4 regions of the Brevibacillus sp. GCM10020057 genome follow, and region 1 is predicted to be linked to each of the others. Evidence: riboswitches for the same ligand, from Rfam matches in the RefSeq annotation. Region 1 holds a riboswitch; each other region holds the start of a gene.
The links. A riboswitch is a leader RNA that binds a small molecule or an ion and turns the genes downstream of it on or off. The one in region 1 is predicted to bind cobalamin.
Positions count from the first base shown of each region.

Region 2: another riboswitch for cobalamin. It lies ahead of nrdI (class Ib ribonucleoside-diphosphate reductase assembly flavoprotein NrdI); the one in region 1 lies ahead of ACFSO0_RS11085 (energy-coupling factor ABC transporter permease).
Region 3: another riboswitch for cobalamin. It lies ahead of ACFSO0_RS13715 (ABC transporter substrate-binding protein); the one in region 1 lies ahead of ACFSO0_RS11085 (energy-coupling factor ABC transporter permease).
Region 4: another riboswitch for cobalamin. It lies ahead of cobO (cob(I)yrinic acid a,c-diamide adenosyltransferase); the one in region 1 lies ahead of ACFSO0_RS11085 (energy-coupling factor ABC transporter permease).

Region 1 covers NZ_JBHUJW010000034.1:146,665-150,622, forward strand. The annotation lists gene ACFSO0_RS11070 (energy-coupling factor ABC transporter ATP-binding protein) at 1-1, opposite strand, end outside; gene cbiQ (cobalt ECF transporter T component CbiQ) at 1-804, opposite strand, end outside; gene ACFSO0_RS11080 (energy-coupling factor ABC transporter substrate-binding protein) at 801-1,085, opposite strand; gene ACFSO0_RS11085 (energy-coupling factor ABC transporter permease) at 1,082-1,843, opposite strand; cobalamin riboswitch at 2,114-2,308, opposite strand; gene ACFSO0_RS11090 (quinone-dependent dihydroorotate dehydrogenase) at 2,465-3,553, opposite strand; gene ald (alanine dehydrogenase) at 3,868-3,958, opposite strand, start outside.
Region 2 covers NZ_JBHUJW010000043.1:574,207-578,164, forward strand. The annotation lists gene mnmA (tRNA 2-thiouridine(34) synthase MnmA) at 1-726, shown strand, start outside; gene ACFSO0_RS16485 (hypothetical protein) at 743-1,072, shown strand; gene ACFSO0_RS16490 (ACT domain-containing protein) at 1,108-1,620, shown strand; cobalamin riboswitch at 1,781-1,979, shown strand; gene nrdI (class Ib ribonucleoside-diphosphate reductase assembly flavoprotein NrdI) at 2,120-2,479, shown strand; gene nrdE (class 1b ribonucleoside-diphosphate reductase subunit alpha) at 2,466-3,958, shown strand, end outside.
Region 3 covers NZ_JBHUJW010000043.1:30,777-34,734, forward strand. The annotation lists gene ACFSO0_RS13705 (SDR family oxidoreductase) at 1-177, shown strand, start outside; gene ACFSO0_RS13710 (MBL fold metallo-hydrolase) at 296-1,243, shown strand; cobalamin riboswitch at 1,361-1,506, shown strand; gene ACFSO0_RS13715 (ABC transporter substrate-binding protein) at 1,708-2,700, shown strand; gene ACFSO0_RS13720 (FecCD family ABC transporter permease) at 2,701-3,738, shown strand; gene ACFSO0_RS13725 (ABC transporter ATP-binding protein) at 3,743-3,958, shown strand, end outside.
Region 4 covers NZ_JBHUJW010000009.1:12,818-16,775, forward strand. The annotation lists gene ACFSO0_RS03080 (DUF3817 domain-containing protein) at 271-564, shown strand; gene ACFSO0_RS03085 (M15 family metallopeptidase) at 567-1,274, opposite strand; cobalamin riboswitch at 1,594-1,808, shown strand; gene cobO (cob(I)yrinic acid a,c-diamide adenosyltransferase) at 1,951-2,499, shown strand; gene cobD (threonine-phosphate decarboxylase CobD) at 2,499-3,605, shown strand; gene cobU (bifunctional adenosylcobinamide kinase/adenosylcobinamide-phosphate guanylyltransferase) at 3,602-3,958, shown strand, end outside.

The DNA of each region.
Region 1 (3,958 bases):
AAATGGCCAACCTCCCGTCAAACACTCCAGCAGCACCAGCACGATGCTCCCGAGCACAGATTCCCGTTCGTAGCGCGGGGAACGGACGTAGGTACAAAGGCTCTGCACACGCAGGCTCTCCCCGAATCCTCGGGCCGCCATCCCCATGGCCAGCGACTGGTATTTCCGCATGGCGCGGACGAACAGCTGGCTCGCCAGCATGCCTGCGTCACGCAGCAGCGCGCGAAACTCCCGGTGTCCTCCGCGGGACCGCTGCGCCACCCACAGCTGGTAGGACGTGTCCAGCAGGACGAAAATAAACCGGTACATGATCATCAAAAGGTCCGTGAGCAGCTCCGGCAGCCCGATCCGCCGCAAAACCTGCAGCATTTCCGAGAACGGAACCGTAAACAGCAGAAACGAAAAACAGGCGAGGCTGGCCAGGATGCGGGTCAGCAGCGTCAGCGCCCGGTGAACGGACACGGGAGCGATGTAGAGCGCGTGCGAGGCTCCCATCTTCCACGATACCACCGCGTCTTGCGGGGGACCGCCAGCCGCCCCGCCTGCCAGATCAAAAAGCAATGCCGGCAGTCCGGCCAGGAAAAAGGACAGCGGCAAAACCAGAAACATCAGGTGCGCCTTGAACGGAATGCGGGCGTAGCCGACCACCCACACTCCCATCCAGAGGAACACAAGCAGCTGCACCAGCGAATGCCCCGTCAAAACCAAAAGCAGCAGCACGCTGCCAAACAGCAGCTTGTGCGCAGGCGGCAAATGCCGCAAACGGTTTTGATAGGAAAGGGAATCGAGCTGCTGCCAGTTCATTTCTTCGCCTTATCCGCGCGGCCTTTGTACAGTCCCACCGCATAGCCTACGACTCCCGCGCCGAGCGCCGCCTGCACCGCGAACAGCAGGCCCTCCGTCTCGCCTCCTGGCGGCTCGAGAAACGGATGGAACCACGGCTGATAGGCAGGGGCAATCTCCTTGATCGCTTCTTCTGCCGCGCCATCCGCCCCTCCGAATTCGGAATCCTTGATGAACAACAGCGGAGCCACAGCCAGCACGACGACACCCAGGACAAGCAGCCAGTTCATTCCTTTTTTCACAGCGATTCCTCCCGTTTCAGCAGGCGCAGCTGCGCCAGTTCATTTGCGTTGTACGCTTGCAGCCAGTTCCAGACGAGCACCGTCAGCAGCCCTTCGCTGATCGCCAGCGGCACTTGCGTGATGGCAAAGATGCCCGCGAATTTGCCAAACGAAGCCAGGACGCCGCCTTTCGCAGCCGGAAAAGCGAGCGCCAGCTGGAGCGAAGTGACGACGTAGGTAGACAAATCAGCCAGGGCCGCTGCCGTGAACACGGCGAGCCGCTGCTTGCCGCTGCGCATGATGAGGCGGTATACGCCAGATGCGACCATCGGGCCGACGACGGCCATCGACACGGCGTTCGCGCCCAGCGTCGTCAGCCCGCCGTGGGCCAAAAGCAGCGCCTGGAACAGCAGCACCATGCTGCCGAGCACGGTCATCGCCAGCGGGCCGAACATGATCGCCCCCAGCCCCGTCCCTGTCGGGTGAGAGCTGCTGCCGGTCACAGAAGGAATTTTCAGCGCGGACAGCACAAAGGCGAACGCCCCGGATACCCCAAGGAGCAGCTTCATCTGCGGATGCTCCTTGACGATCCTGCCTATGGAACGCAAGCCAAAGATAAAAAACGGCAGGAACACGACCCACCAGAACAGCGCCCACGACATAGGCAAGTACCCTTCCATGATGTGCATGGCGTGTCCGGTCTGCGGTTCATTTACCATGAAATAAAGTATAAATCCGACCATCAATAGACCGTCTGTTACAAATCGAGATCGATTCATGTGCACACTCCTCCCTGCTTCTCCCATTTTCATCCGTTCTGATCTTGCCGGAAAACGGACCTGCCGAAAAACCCGGCCGCACCGCCCCTCTTGTGCCCAAAGGGCGTGTATCTCGCTCTCCGGCTTCGTTCGCGAAGTCTCGCGATGCTGCGCTCGTGCTGGTACGAAAAAAAGCCTCATCCCCATAGTGGACGAGACTTGTGTACATGCAACAACAGACTGACCGCGCAGCCCTATTGCCAACTGTTCACCTCTCCTTTCCGCGAAGGTTTTCCGGTGTGGCATGAGGTAGGTCTCCTGGCTTCCAGATCGATGCGCTCTTTGCCCTTCCCCATACACGTATGAGTGGATTGCTTCAAAGAGAACTCCCTGGTTACAGTGGCGGGACCGCTCGGGACTTTCACCCGATTCCCTGTTACCCCGTATGTGCTGTCACATACAGGCACCTGATGCCGACGATATGCAATTATTGGACGTTCCTGATTGTCCATCACTATTATACTGCAACTGGCTGAAAAAGAGAACGATAGGGAAAAGCAAGAAGCTGCGCCCCGTCGATAGCAGGCGGCACAAAAAGACCGATGGCTCCTTTGCCGAAGCCATCGGCCGCTACGCTCCCGGCTATTTCGCGTCTACGCCAATCGCTTCGCTCAGGTGGGAAAAACCGTCCCGCTCCAGCAGGCGCAATAGCTGCTTGTTGATTTGCTTGACGATTCCCGGCCCTTGGTAAATCATCCCGGTGTACACCTGGACCAGGCTCGCCCCGGCACGGATCTTGTCGTAGGCATCTTGTCCTGTGAAAATACCGCCCACGCCGACGATCGGCACCATGTCTCCTACTTCCTGGTAGATTTCCTTCACCCATGCCGTCGAGCGCTCCGTCAGCGGTCTGCCGCTCAATCCGCCCGCTTCCTCCGCACGCGGATGGCCTGCTACTGCTTCGCGGGACAGCGTCGTATTCGTCGCAATAATCCCCGCGATGCCCTCTTCGACCGCCGCGTGCACGACATCGTGCATCTGCTCGTCCGACATGTCAGGCGCTACTTTCAGGAGAATCGGCTTTTTCTTCACGCCCCGACCTTCCAGCTCCGCCGCTTTTTCCCGAACGGCGCGAACGAGCACGCGCAGGCTCTCCGTCTCCTGAAGGTCGCGCAAGTTCGGCGTATTCGGAGAGCTGATGTTGATGACGAAGTAATGGCCGTACGCATACAGCATGTCCATGCATTTGCTGTAGTCGCTCGCGGCTTCTTCGTTGGGCGTCACCTTGTTTTTCCCGATGTTGATGCCAATCGGCACGTCGGAATACGCGAAGTCTACCAGATGCTGCGAGGCGAGATAGGCGCCGTTGTTGTTGAAGCCCATCCGGTTGATGACGGCCTGATGCTCCGGCAAGCGAAACAGCCGCGGCTTTGGATTGCCCGGCTGCCCTTGCGGCGTGAGCGTCCCCACTTCCACAAAGCCAAAGCCAAGCGCTCCCAGCGCATGATACACTTCCGCATTTTTGTCAAAACCCGCTGCCAGCCCCACCGGATTGGGGAATTTCAACCCCCACAGATGGTTTTCCAGACGCTGGTCCCGCAGCTGGTAGATCATTCGCAAAATCGCCTTGCCGGGAGCGGAATCTTCCACCAGCTTCAAGGCGTGAATCGTCTTTTCATGAATGTCTTCAGGGTCCTGCTGGAACAGATACTTGCGTATAAGCTGATACATCGCGGCTGCACTCCTCACTCCGTTTTACCTCATTGTAGGATACCACATTTTCAAAGGAGGAGTAACCTATGTGAGACATATTTCCAAGCACCAGGAAAATCCCGTCAGTATCCCCGCCATGGGGGTGCAGATGAACCGACAGAAAAGGGGATTTAGAAGATGGAGACGGACAAGCCGTTACGGTCAGACCGTCATTGGCGTCACCCGCTTCATCGCGGCAAGCGGCAAGGCCTTTTCCCGAACACGTTGCAGAAAAAAAGCAAGAAGCTGCCCGCCTCTTTCTTAAAAGGCGAGCAGCTTACGATTTGCGTTCCTTAGTTTTTCACCAGCAAAATTTCCTCGACAGATGCATACGGCAGGTTGTGCGCGTCCGCAACGGCTTTGTAGCTGACTTTGCCGTCGATG
Region 2 (3,958 bases), on a different contig from region 1:
GTAAAGGAAGTGGACGGCGAATTCAAGCTGATTCGCGGCGCAGATTCCAACAAGGATCAGACGTACTTCCTGAACGTGCTGGGACAGGCCCAATTGTCCCGCACGATGTTTCCCATCGGCCATCTCCCTAAAGCGAAAGTGCGGGAAATCGCCGAGCAGGCAGGGCTTGCGACGGCGAAAAAGAAAGACAGCACCGGCATCTGCTTTATCGGGGAACGGAATTTCCGCGAGTTTTTGCAAAACTATTTGCCGGCCAAGCCTGGCGACATCGAGACCGTAGAGGGAACCGTCATCGGCCGCCACGACGGCTTGATGTATTACACACTGGGCCAGCGCCAGGGACTTGGTATCGGCGGCGGGCACGGCACGACCGGGCAGCCCTGGTTCGTGGTCGACAAAGACTTGAAGCGCAATGTGCTGATCGTAGGCGAAGGCTCCGACCATCCCCGCCTGTATTCCACCAGCCTGTTCGCGACCGACGTAAGCTGGGTCAGCAGCAAGGAGCCGCCTGCTACGTTTACGTGTACGGCCAAATTCCGCTACCGCCAGCCAGATCAGGGGGTTACGGTCCATTTGCGAGAAGGCGGCACCGTCGAAGTCGTGTTCGATAAGCCGCAAAAAGCCGTCACTCCCGGCCAGGCTGTCGTCTTTTACGATGGCGAATACTGTCTGGGCGGCGGTACGATTGATCGAGTCACTTTGATGGACCAGGATAGCCGGAAGTAACGGGGGAGGGAACGCGGTGGACCCGACGAAAAAATCGAAAATCATTATCGTCTCCTTTTTGGCGGGAGCGCTTTTGCTGGGAGGGCTTGCCTACATGAGCATGGCCTCGACGAGCAAGGAACAGATGGCCACGATCAAAAAAGTGATCGAGGAAAACGGCGGGACCATCGTGGCCGGCGGCGTGACGGCCGTTCCGGTGGACGAGAGCCCGTTTGAGCGCAGCGGAAAAGGCAACACCATTTTCAGGATTGAATATACGAAGGATGGGAAGACATACACCGCCTGGTATCGCGCCGAAAACCATTCCTCTATTGTGAAAGAACCGGAAAAGTGGATTCTTCCCTGATGAGAGGGGAAATATCGGGAGAGTGAGGGAATAACATGACCGAATTTGCTGGACTCCGCGAGCTTGCCAGGCTCATTGCGCGGATCGAACCTGAGCTGGAGACAGCTTCCTTGAGCATATTGGCTCATGAACGAAAGGAAGAAATTTCCAATCTGCTGCTGGAGGGGCTGGGGGTGCGCATTCCGGTGCAGCACAGCTCCGGAGAGTACGCCAATCATCTGGCGATCCTTCGCGCAGGCGGCAACAAGTACACCTTTGCCCAAGACTGGCGGGAGGTGTACATCAGCGAAATCAATTTTTGCACATGCCGCATCCCCGCTGGCGCACACGGCCTGCTGGTGCATCACATCGACTATCCCGGCGTAATCTACGATGTGTCGCGGAAGCTGGCCGAGCACGAGATCAACATTTCCAAACTCAACGTCTCGCGGGAGCAAAAGGGCAAAAACGCGCTGCTCGTCTCGGTAACGGATGAGGAGATTACCCCGACAGTCGTAGCGGCGATCGAGGCTCTGCCGCAGATTACCAAAGTGCAATCCCTGCAATAATTTCTCATGTCGGCTTTGATTGGCGCACCGTCCGCAAACTCGCGGGCGGTGCTCTCTTTTTGCTGTCTGTGGGTACGGGCACGCTTGCGGCAGCTGCCAGCAAACTCTCGACTCTCTCTTGACGAACACGATATATTGAGATAAAGTAATTTCTGCCAACTACATATTGATGCGGATGGGTGTCTTGCCAGAAAATAACTGGGAGACTTAATAGGGAAGTCGGTGCGATTCCGACGCGGTCCCGCCACTGTGACAGAGGAGCTTCATTTCTCGTACAGGCCACTGATCGACCGGATCGGGAAGGCGAAATGAAGCCATGATACTGGAGCCAGGAGACCTGCCTAGCCGCTGACACGAAAACCTACGGGAGATAGGGGATGTGTTCGGGCGCTCGATTCGCTGTGCGAGTCGATTTAACTAACTGTGGATTTTTGCGCATTCGACATTCTCATGACGTCGAGTGCGCTTTTCTATTGCCGGGGAAGAAAGGATGGGGCAGATGCTCATCGCGTACGATTCCAAGACGGGAAACGTCCGTCGATTTGTCAAGAAGCTTGGTTTGCCGAGTGTAGAAATTGCCGGAGATATGGTGATTGAGGAGCCGTTTGTGCTGGTCACATATACAACCGGCTTCGGACAAGTCCCGGAAAAAGTGACCGCCTTCCTCAGAAGCAACCATCGCTATTTGCGCGGCGTCGCTGCCAGCGGCAACCGCAACTGGGGAGCGAGCTTTGCCAAAAGCGCGGATACGATTGCCCGCGAGTACGGGGTGCCGATCATATCCAAATTTGAACTGTCCGGTACTATCCGGGATGTTGAACATTTTACGAGCGGGGTGGCCAGGATTGCGGCATATTGAACTGAACAATGAATTAATGCAGCGGGGCGAAGACGGCTTTTACCAGCTGGAAAAAGACAGGGAGGCCGTGCAGGAGTTTCTGCGCGAAGTGGAAGCGAAGACGATGACCTTCGCCAGCGTGAAGGAACGTATGCAGTACCTGATCGAGAACGATTACTACGAAAATGTATACGAGCGCTATTCCGAGGAGCAGGTGGAGGAAGTGACCCGCTTGACGAAGGAAGCGCCGTTCCGGTTTGCCTCCTACATGGCGGCCTCGAAGTTTTACAAGGACTACGCGCTCAAGACGGACGACAAGGCGTACTATCTGGAGCAATATTCGGACCGCGTCGCGATCGTCGCGCTGTCGCTGGCACAGGGAGATTTTGAACGGGCGAAACGGCTTGCGGTGTCCATGATGGACCAACGCTTGCAGCCGGCCACGCCGACCTTTTTGAATGCCGGAAAGAGCCGGCGGGGAGAGATGGTATCGTGCTTTTTGCTCGAAATGGACGATTCGCTCAACTCGATCAACTACATTCTCGGGACGTGCATGCAGCTGTCCAAGATCGGCGGTGGCGTCGCCGTCAATCTGTCCAAGCTGCGCGGCCGGGGAGAGCCGATCAAAGGCGTGGAAGGTGCCGCCAAAGGTATCATGCCTGTGCTCAAGCTGCTGGAGGACGCCTTCTCCTACGCCGACCAGATGGGGCAGCGCAAAGGCTCCGGAGCTGCGTACTACAACATTTTTGGCTGGGATGTAGGCGAATTTCTCGACTGCAAAAAGATTAACGCCGACGAAAAAGCGAGGATCAAGACGCTGTCCATCGGTCTGATCGTCCCCAATATGTTCTACAAGCTGGCGGAGGAAGACAAGCCGCTGACCGTATTTGCCCCGTACTCGGTTTATAAAGAGTATGGCAGACACCTGGACGACATGGACATGGACGAGATGTACGAAGAGCTGCTCGCCAACGACCGCGTGAAGAAAAGAACGCTCATGAGCGCACGCGAGATGTTGACCAAGATCGCCATGGTCCAGCTCGAGTCCGGGTATCCGTACATCATGAACAAGACAAACGCCAACAGAAACCACGCCTTAAAAGACATCGGTTCTGTGAAAATGTCCAACCTGTGCACCGAGATCTTCCAACTGCAGGACACGTCGACGATCAACAACTACGGCGAGCCGGACATCATCCGCCGCGACATCAGCTGCAATCTGGCTTCGCTCAACATCGTCAACGTCATGGAGCAAAAAATGATCCGTGAGTCCGTCTACGAAGGGATCGAAGCCATCACGGCGGTCAGCGACATGACGACGGTGGAGAATGCCCCGGGCGTCCAGAAGGCGAACCGCGAGCTGCATTCCGTCGGGCTCGGCGCCATGAATCTGCACGGTTTTTTGGCGAAAAACAAGATCGCCTACGAGAGCGAGGAAGCCAAAGATTTCGCCCGTACCTTCTTTATGATGATGAATTACTACTCGCTGGAAAAGAGCAT
Region 3 (3,958 bases), on a different contig from region 1:
ACCGATACGGGCTGGATGTCACCCGAACTGAAAGAACAGCTGCTGTCGCAATTTTTGATGGGCCGCATGGGACAGCCGGAAGACGCCGCACGATTGGCAGTTTTTTTGGCCAGCGAGGAGGGCGGATGGATTACCGGACAGGTCATCAACTCGGAAGGCGGATTTTTGCGCAGGTAAGGATGATGAGCAGAGTCGCGGCGATGTGCGAACAGTCCCTTCCTGCCCAACTTGTGGTACAGTGGAAATATCCAGCGATGAAATGGACTTGTCCATATCCAAAAGGAGGCAGGAAGGCATGCAGCAAAAAGATCCCCTTTTCCTGGGGCAACGGATTCATCTGATCGACGGCTTCGACATGGGCGTGCCAGAGCGGACAGGCACGTATGTCATAGAAGAAGCGGAACTGACCTTGATCGAGACGGGGCCGAGCCCCTCTGTGTCCCACATTCGCGCGGGTCTTGCCAGGCTGGGCTATACGCCCGAGCAAGTCAAGTACATCATCGTGACCCATATCCATCTGGACCACGCTGGCGGCGCGGGCCTGTTTTTGCAAGAATGTCCCAATGCCACCGTCGTCGTCCATCCGAAGGGAGCGCGCCATCTCGTCGATCCGAGCCGTCTCATTGCAGGGGCGCGCGCGGTGTACGGAGAGCAGTTTGACTCGTTCTTCGACCCGATCGTCCCCATACCGCAGGAGCGGCTGCTGACGCGGGCGGACGGGGAGACGCTGCAGATTGGGCCGAATTGTGTGCTGGAGTTCCTCGATTCCCCGGGTCACGCCAAGCATCATTTCAGCATTTACGATCCGGTCAGCAACGGCATGTTCACCGGAGATACGGCAGGAGTCTACTATCCGCAGCTGTCCAGGGACGGGATTCACCTGTTCCTGCCGTCCACCTCGCCGAATCAGTTTGATCCGGATGAGACACTCGCTTCCATCGCGCGCTACCGCGAGCGGCGGCTGGATCGGATCTACTTTGGGCATTTCGGTATGACGGAGCGGGTAGAAGACGTCTTCCGCCAGATCGCGGAGTGGCTGCCCGTGTTTGTACAGGAAGGACAAGCTGTTCTGGCGCAGGAGCTCGGCCATGAAGAGCTGGCGAACAGGCTGCTGCAAAAGGTCACCGCTCATCTGAAGTCGCTTGGCGTGCCGGACGATCATGACGTGCATGCGATCCTCTCGCTCGATTTGTCTGTCTGCGCAATGGGCATCGTCGACTATTTGCAGAAAAAAGGCAAGTAAGCGCCGGAAAAGGCAGAACCAGGGCGAAGGGGCACGGGTGTTGAGGTGCGGCGCAGCCAAGTTTTCGGGTTCTTTTTTTTCTAAAGGAATGCTATCATGTTGGGGGGAGACAACCACATAGGAATAGCGTGAACAGGTGCCTCGTCCCGCATGTGCGGCCGGGGTGAAAAGGGAAGCCGGTGCGAGTCCGGCGCGGTCCCGCCACTGTAAATCGGGTGTTTGTGCCCATGAGCCAGGAGACCTGCCTGTTTGCTTGCGTGCCAATGTTCCTTCGCGGAAAGGAGCGGCCGGATCGATTGTCTTGTGCAAATGGGCACTTGTCTGCCAGCCATTTGGGACCTGAAAAGCCGACCCTTCGCTTCTCTTGCGGGAGCAAAGGGTTTTTTGTTTGGCAAAAAAGCGGCGATCGCTTTCCCGTGCCGTCCTGTCCACCCGTACAGGAGATTAAGGAAGGAGTATCACCAATGAAACGTTTTTGGAAGCTGGCCATCCCGCTCGTGGCGGCTGTAAGCCTGATCGGTTGTGCAAATAGCCAAACCGCGCAGCCGTCCGAAAATGCCACACAGCAGCAAACGGACACCAACCAATCTGGAGGAAGCCAGCCGGCGGCAACGGAAACCGTCTATCCACTGACGGTGACGGACGCTACCGGCAAGGAAGTGAAGATTCCGAAAGCGCCGCAGCGCATTGTGTCTACCTCTCCAGCCGAGACGGAAATTTTGTTTGCCCTGGGGCTGGATCAGCAGATTGTGGGTGTCTCGGATTTCGATGACTACCCGGAAGCGGCAAAAGCAAAGCCGAAAGTCGGCGGAGTCGTGAAGCCAAACGAGGAGGCGATCCTGTCGCAGAGCCCGGACCTGGTGATCGGCGGGATTTCCATGGAGAAACCGGTGGCCGAAAAATTGAAGTCGCTGGGCATGCCCGTCTATGTGACACAGCCGAAGACGCTCGATGACATCATGAACAACATCGTGGTCATCGGGAAAATGACGAATCGCCAGCAGCAGGCAGAACAGCTGGTCGCAGGCATGAAGCAGGACATCGCCCGCGTGCAGGACGCCGTAAAAGGGCTGAAGCCGGAGGGGAAGAAAAAAGTATACCTCGAATTTTCGCCGGGCTGGACCGTTGGCAAGGGTGAGTACCTGGACGAGCTGATTACGCTGGCCGGAGCGACGAACATTGCGTCCGACACCGTGGGCTGGAATCCGATCAGCGAGGAGAAAATCGTCAAGGACGATCCGGATGTGATCCTCTACGCGGACGGGATTACGGATAACAAAACAGGCAAAAAGCTGGAGGACATCATTAAAAACCGGAGCGGCTGGGATCAGATCAAGGCAATCCGCGACGGACAAATTTTCGGGATGGATCAAGACACCTTGTCTCGTCCAGGACCGCGCATTACGCAAGGGCTCATCCAGGTAGCGAAGGCGATCTATCCCGATCTGGTGAAATAGATGAAGCAAAGACTGGTTATCTGGGGCGCGGCTGGTATACTGCTGCTTGTCGCTTCCATCGTCATCAGCATCTCGCTCGGGGCAGCCAGCTTGCCGCTGTCACAAGTATGGCTGATCCTGTTGCATCAGGTTCCGGGCTTTTCCGATCTGGTCCCTGCGGGCTGGCCGCAGTCTGCGGAGCAGATTGTCATGAAGGTGCGGTTCCCCCGCGTCGTCCTGGCGGTTCTGGTCGGTGCCTGCCTTTCACTGGCGGGAGCAGGGTTTCAGGGAGTTTTGCGCAATTCCTTGGCCGACCCGTACACGATGGGGGTCGCATCCGGTTCTGCTGTGGGTGCGGCCTTCCTCCTTTTGTTCGGCCTGCAAATCTCCTTTCTCGGGGAATGGAGCACGCCGGTGGTCGCCTTTTTCACGGGCTTTTGCAGCTTGTGGATCGTCATGAGGCTGGCGAATACGCAGGGCAAGCTGCAGACGGAGTCGCTGATTTTGTCAGGGGTCGTCGTGCAGGCTTTTCTCGGCTCTCTGGTATCGTTCATGGTCTCGCTCTCTGACCAGACTGTGAACGAGATCGTCTTTTGGCTGATGGGCAGCCTGTCTTTTCGCGGCTGGACCTTTACATACGTCCTCATGCCGTACCTGCTCGTCGGCTTGCTGATTTTTATTGCCTACTCGCGCGCCCTGAACCTGTTTGCCCTGGGCGAGCGGCAGGCCGCGCATTTGGGCGTGAACGTCGACCGGACCAAGCTGGTCGTGCTGATCGTCTCGACATTGCTGACGGCAGCGGCGGTTTCCATATCAGGCATTATCGGGTTCGTCGGTCTGGTCGTCCCGCATCTCGTCCGTCTGCTGGTCGGACCGGATTATCGCCTGCTATTGCCGATGTCGACCGTGTTTGGCGGCATCTACGTACTTTGGGCCGACACGCTGGCCCGGCTGCTGCTCGCTCCGACGGAGATACCGCTGGGTGTCGTCACCGCCTTTCTCGGAGCGCCGTTTTTTGCTTATTTATTGAAAAAGAACAAACGGACAGGAGGGAGGTAGACCGGTGATCGAGGTGAAGTCTCTGCACAAGGCGTATCACGCGAGAGCCGTCGTCTGTGGCGCAAATTTTTCCGTCGGAGCGGGAGAATTTTTCGGCATCATCGGCCCCAATGGCAGCGGCAAGTCGACTTTGCTGAAGCTGCTTTCCGGCGTCGCCAGTGCTGACGCGGGTGAGATTCTGCTCGGCGGCAAGCCGATTCGGTCTTACGCGCGCAAGGAG
Region 4 (3,958 bases), on a different contig from region 1:
GTGTCGCGCCGGAGAATGATCGACGACTGGCACTACAGTTGTTTCCATGATGAGAAAAGAGAAGAGCAGCGATACGAAAGCGACAAAATGCTCCTGAAGCAAAAACAGGAGCATTTTTTGCTAAGCAGCAGTCAAACGGGAACTCTTTGGAGGAAGCTGCTCGATCGCGCTAATTTTGACTGAATGGTGAACATTGGACGATGACCATACTTTTGATCGTTATTTATTTATAATGATGGTAATTACATGTTCTAAGGAAGGTATCTGATTATGTTACATTCAGCTCTCGGACGATTTCGTGTAATCGGTATTATGGAAGGCATTTCGTATTTGGTGCTGCTTGGGATTGCCATGCCGCTCAAGTATTTTTTGCACATGCCCGCTGCGGTAAAAATTGCCGGCTCGCTGCATGGACTGCTTTTCGTGCTCTATGTGCTCGCCCTGGCTCATGTGACGATGACAAACAGATGGTCGGTTTGGAAAGTCGCAGGCGCGTTTATCGCGTCGCTGCTGCCATTTGGCAACTTCGTGCTGGACGCGCGGATCAAACATGAGAAGGCGTAAAGCTATTCCATACTTTCCGGCAGGGACAAGATGCCGCCGTAGAAGGGCTGCTGCTTTGTCTGGCACGCCCAGGAGCGGGTGCCGTATTCGTAGTGCCACCATTCCTGCGCGTAGTTGGTGAATCCGGCCTGGGTCATCACGTGATAGAGCAGGCGGCGGTTGTCGCGGATTTCCCTTTCTTTTTCCGTCGGCGCTGCGATGGTTTCAAAGTGGCGGGTCTCGGCCAACTCGCTGAAATCGTCAAAATCGGTCCCCATCGCAAGCCAGCCGTCCGGTCCGGTGATGGTCAGATCGACGGCTCCTCCGGAGAGATGGGGGGACGGTTTTTCCAGATCAGTCGAAGGCTTGGCGACGAATTTGCGCAGTTCTTCCACGATGGCTTCTTCGTCCGTCCAGCCTTGCGCGATCAAGGATTGGCGAAAGCCCTCGTACAGTGAGGACTGGACCTCGTGCGACCGCCAGCCGTCCAGCACGACCAGCTGATAGCCTGCCGGCAGCAGTCCGGCAGCGAGCGCCAGTCTTTCTGCGGCTCCTTTGCGCAAGTAGACTTCCGGCTGTGCACCCTTGTAGCCGAGGTGGTAGTAGGCGGGATAGATGGCGATCCGGGGACTGTAACCCGTGAGCGGGACCATCGGCTCGCCGCATTCGCTGGCAGGAGGGGGGCAGGCGGTTTGGTCGTCGAGATTTGCCGGAATCGGTGGAATGTTCATCGGGTTCACTTCCTTGCTGATTTTGCCAGGTTTGACTTCAGAAAATGGCAGCGGCAAACCAGTTTTTCGTTAACTGAAATTATAGTTAATTTTCTGCAAGAAGTATATTGCTTGCCAGAAGGAGAGAGCAGACGCGCCATACGAGCGCCGCTGCAAGCTGTGGACCGCTCGCGGGGCACTCGTAATCGGCATTCTGTTCGTAAAAGCAGCAGTAGCCGCCCAGACGGCAAGCACCTTTTCCCCAGCTTTTGCTTGAATCCCGACCGTCATTTGCTATTATTAAAACAAGTGCCTGTCATAGACGGACGCGACAGATGAATATGTATCGTACAAACAGGTCCTTGCTTCTGTGAATGTCGTTTGCGGAAGGCAAGGTTAAAAGGGAAGTTTGGTGAAAAGCCAACGCGGTCCCGCCACTGTATGAGAGGAGCCCATCTTCACGGCGCAAGCCATCCACTGCCCAATCGGGAGCGGGAAGGAGAAGAAGGGTGATGACGCTCGAGCCAGGAGACCTGCCTGTTTTGTGTGTGCACTGATTTCCTTCGGGTCAAAGGAAGAGGTGAGGATTGTTGCATGCTGCCATCCGCGCTTTGCTTTCCTTTTTTCGTAAAAGAAGGAGAACAAGGCGTTTTTATTTGCATGAAGCAGTCCCATCAACTTTTTTGGAGGATTCCCAATGACAAAACAAGAGGCAAAACGCGGACTGCTGTTGGTGTATACAGGCGACGGTAAAGGAAAGACGACGGCAGCGCTCGGGCTGGCGGTTCGCGCGACCGGGCGGGGCAAAAAGGTGTTGGTGGTGCAGTTCATCAAGTCGCCGGAGCGGACGTACGGGGAGAAGATCGTCTTTGACAAGATCGGAATCGAGATCGTGCAGAAAGGGAGCGGCTTTACGTGGACGAAGACGCCCGAGGAGCATCGCGCAGCCTTGCAGGAGGCGTGGAGGTACGCGAAGGAGCGGCTGCTCGGCGGCGCCTACGATGTCGTCATTTTCGACGAACTGAACAACGCTTTGGCCATCGACAGCTTTCCCATTGACGACGTGCTGCCGCTCGCGGATGTGCTGGAGACGATCAAAAGCCGGCCGAAGCATATCCATCTCGTCATCACGGGACGCAGCGCGCGCCAGGAAATCATCGAGATGGCGGACCTGGTGACGGAGATGAAGCCAATCAAGCACTACTACGACGAAGGCATTCCCGCCGTGCTGGGGGTCGAATTTTGATGGGCGTGCTGGAGACGTACGGGCATGGCGGCGACCTGTGGACGGCGGCGCAGCGGTTCGGCGTGGCCCCGGGCGACTTTCTCGACTACAGCGCGAACATCAATCCGCTCGGGCTGCCGCCAAGCGTCCGGGAAATGCTGCTCGCCTCGCTGGCGGAGGTCACGCGATACCCGGACCCCGGTCATCGGCAGTTCCGTCAGGCTTTGGCCGCACGTCTGGAATTGCCGGAAGCGTGGCTTTTGCCCGCGAACGGGGCGGCGGAGGCGATGGCGCTGGCGATTCTCGGCCTCGCGCCGCAGACGGTCGGCGTGGTGTACCCGTGCTTTTCCGAATACGCCCAGCTGGCCCGGCAGTTCGGCGCCCAGGTCATCGGCTGCTGCGGTCGGGAGGAGCTGGGCTTCAAGCCGGACACAGATGAGCTGTACCGTCTGTTTGAAGCGAGCGATCTCGTCTTCGTCGGCTCGCCGAACAATCCGACAGGCATTCTGTACACGCCGCAGGAGCTGCGGCAAATGGCGGACTGGGCGCAAGAGACGAAGACGTGGCTGGTCGTGGACGAAGCCTTTCTCGACTTCGTGCAGGAGGAGCGGCAGTTTACGCTGGCGAGCAATCTGGAGCGCTATCCCCGCGTCATTCTCATGCGCTCGATGACCAAGATGTACGCCATTCCCGGGTTGCGGCTCGGCTATGCCATCGCCCAGCCCGAGGTGATCGGGCGGATGCGCGCCAAACAGGTGAGCTGGAGCGTCAATGCGCTGGCGCTGCGGGCAGGAGAGCTGTGCCTCGCGGAGCAGGCGTATGAGCGGCAGACGCGGGCGCTGATCGCTCGCGAGCGGGAATACCTCGCCGGATTTATTCGCAGCGAGCTGGGCTGGCGGGTGTGGCCGGGCGAGGCGAACTTCTTGCTGCTGCGCACGCCGGCGGACAGGACAGCAGAACAGCTGCAGGCGATGCTTGGCAAAAAAGGCATCCTCGTCCGGAGCTGCGCCATGTATCCGGGGCTGACTGTCCATGATGTGCGGATCGCGGTGCGCGGACGCTCAGACAACGAGCGGCTGACGGCGGCCTTGCGTGACGTCTGGCGCGAGGGGAGGTGGGCCGAGTGAGTGTCATTCTGGTGACGGGAGGTGTCCGTTCCGGCAAGAGCCGCTTCGCGGAAGAGCTGGCGGAGCGGACGAGCGAATCGGTGATCTACGTGGCTACGGGAGAAGCGTGGGATGAAGAAATGTCTCTGCGCATCGCTCGGCACAAAGCTCGCAGGCCTGCAAGCTGGGGCTGCCTGGAAGCGGGCGGGCGGCTGGCGGAATCGCTGGAAGCGTCCGCGAACTATGAAGTCGTGCTCGTCGATTGTCTGTCGACATGGGTGAGCAATCGGCTGATGAGCGTGCCCGAGGAGCAGTGGCGCAGCGAAGCGATCTCGCGGGACGTGCTGCGCGAGGCAAAGGAGTGGCTCGCTGCT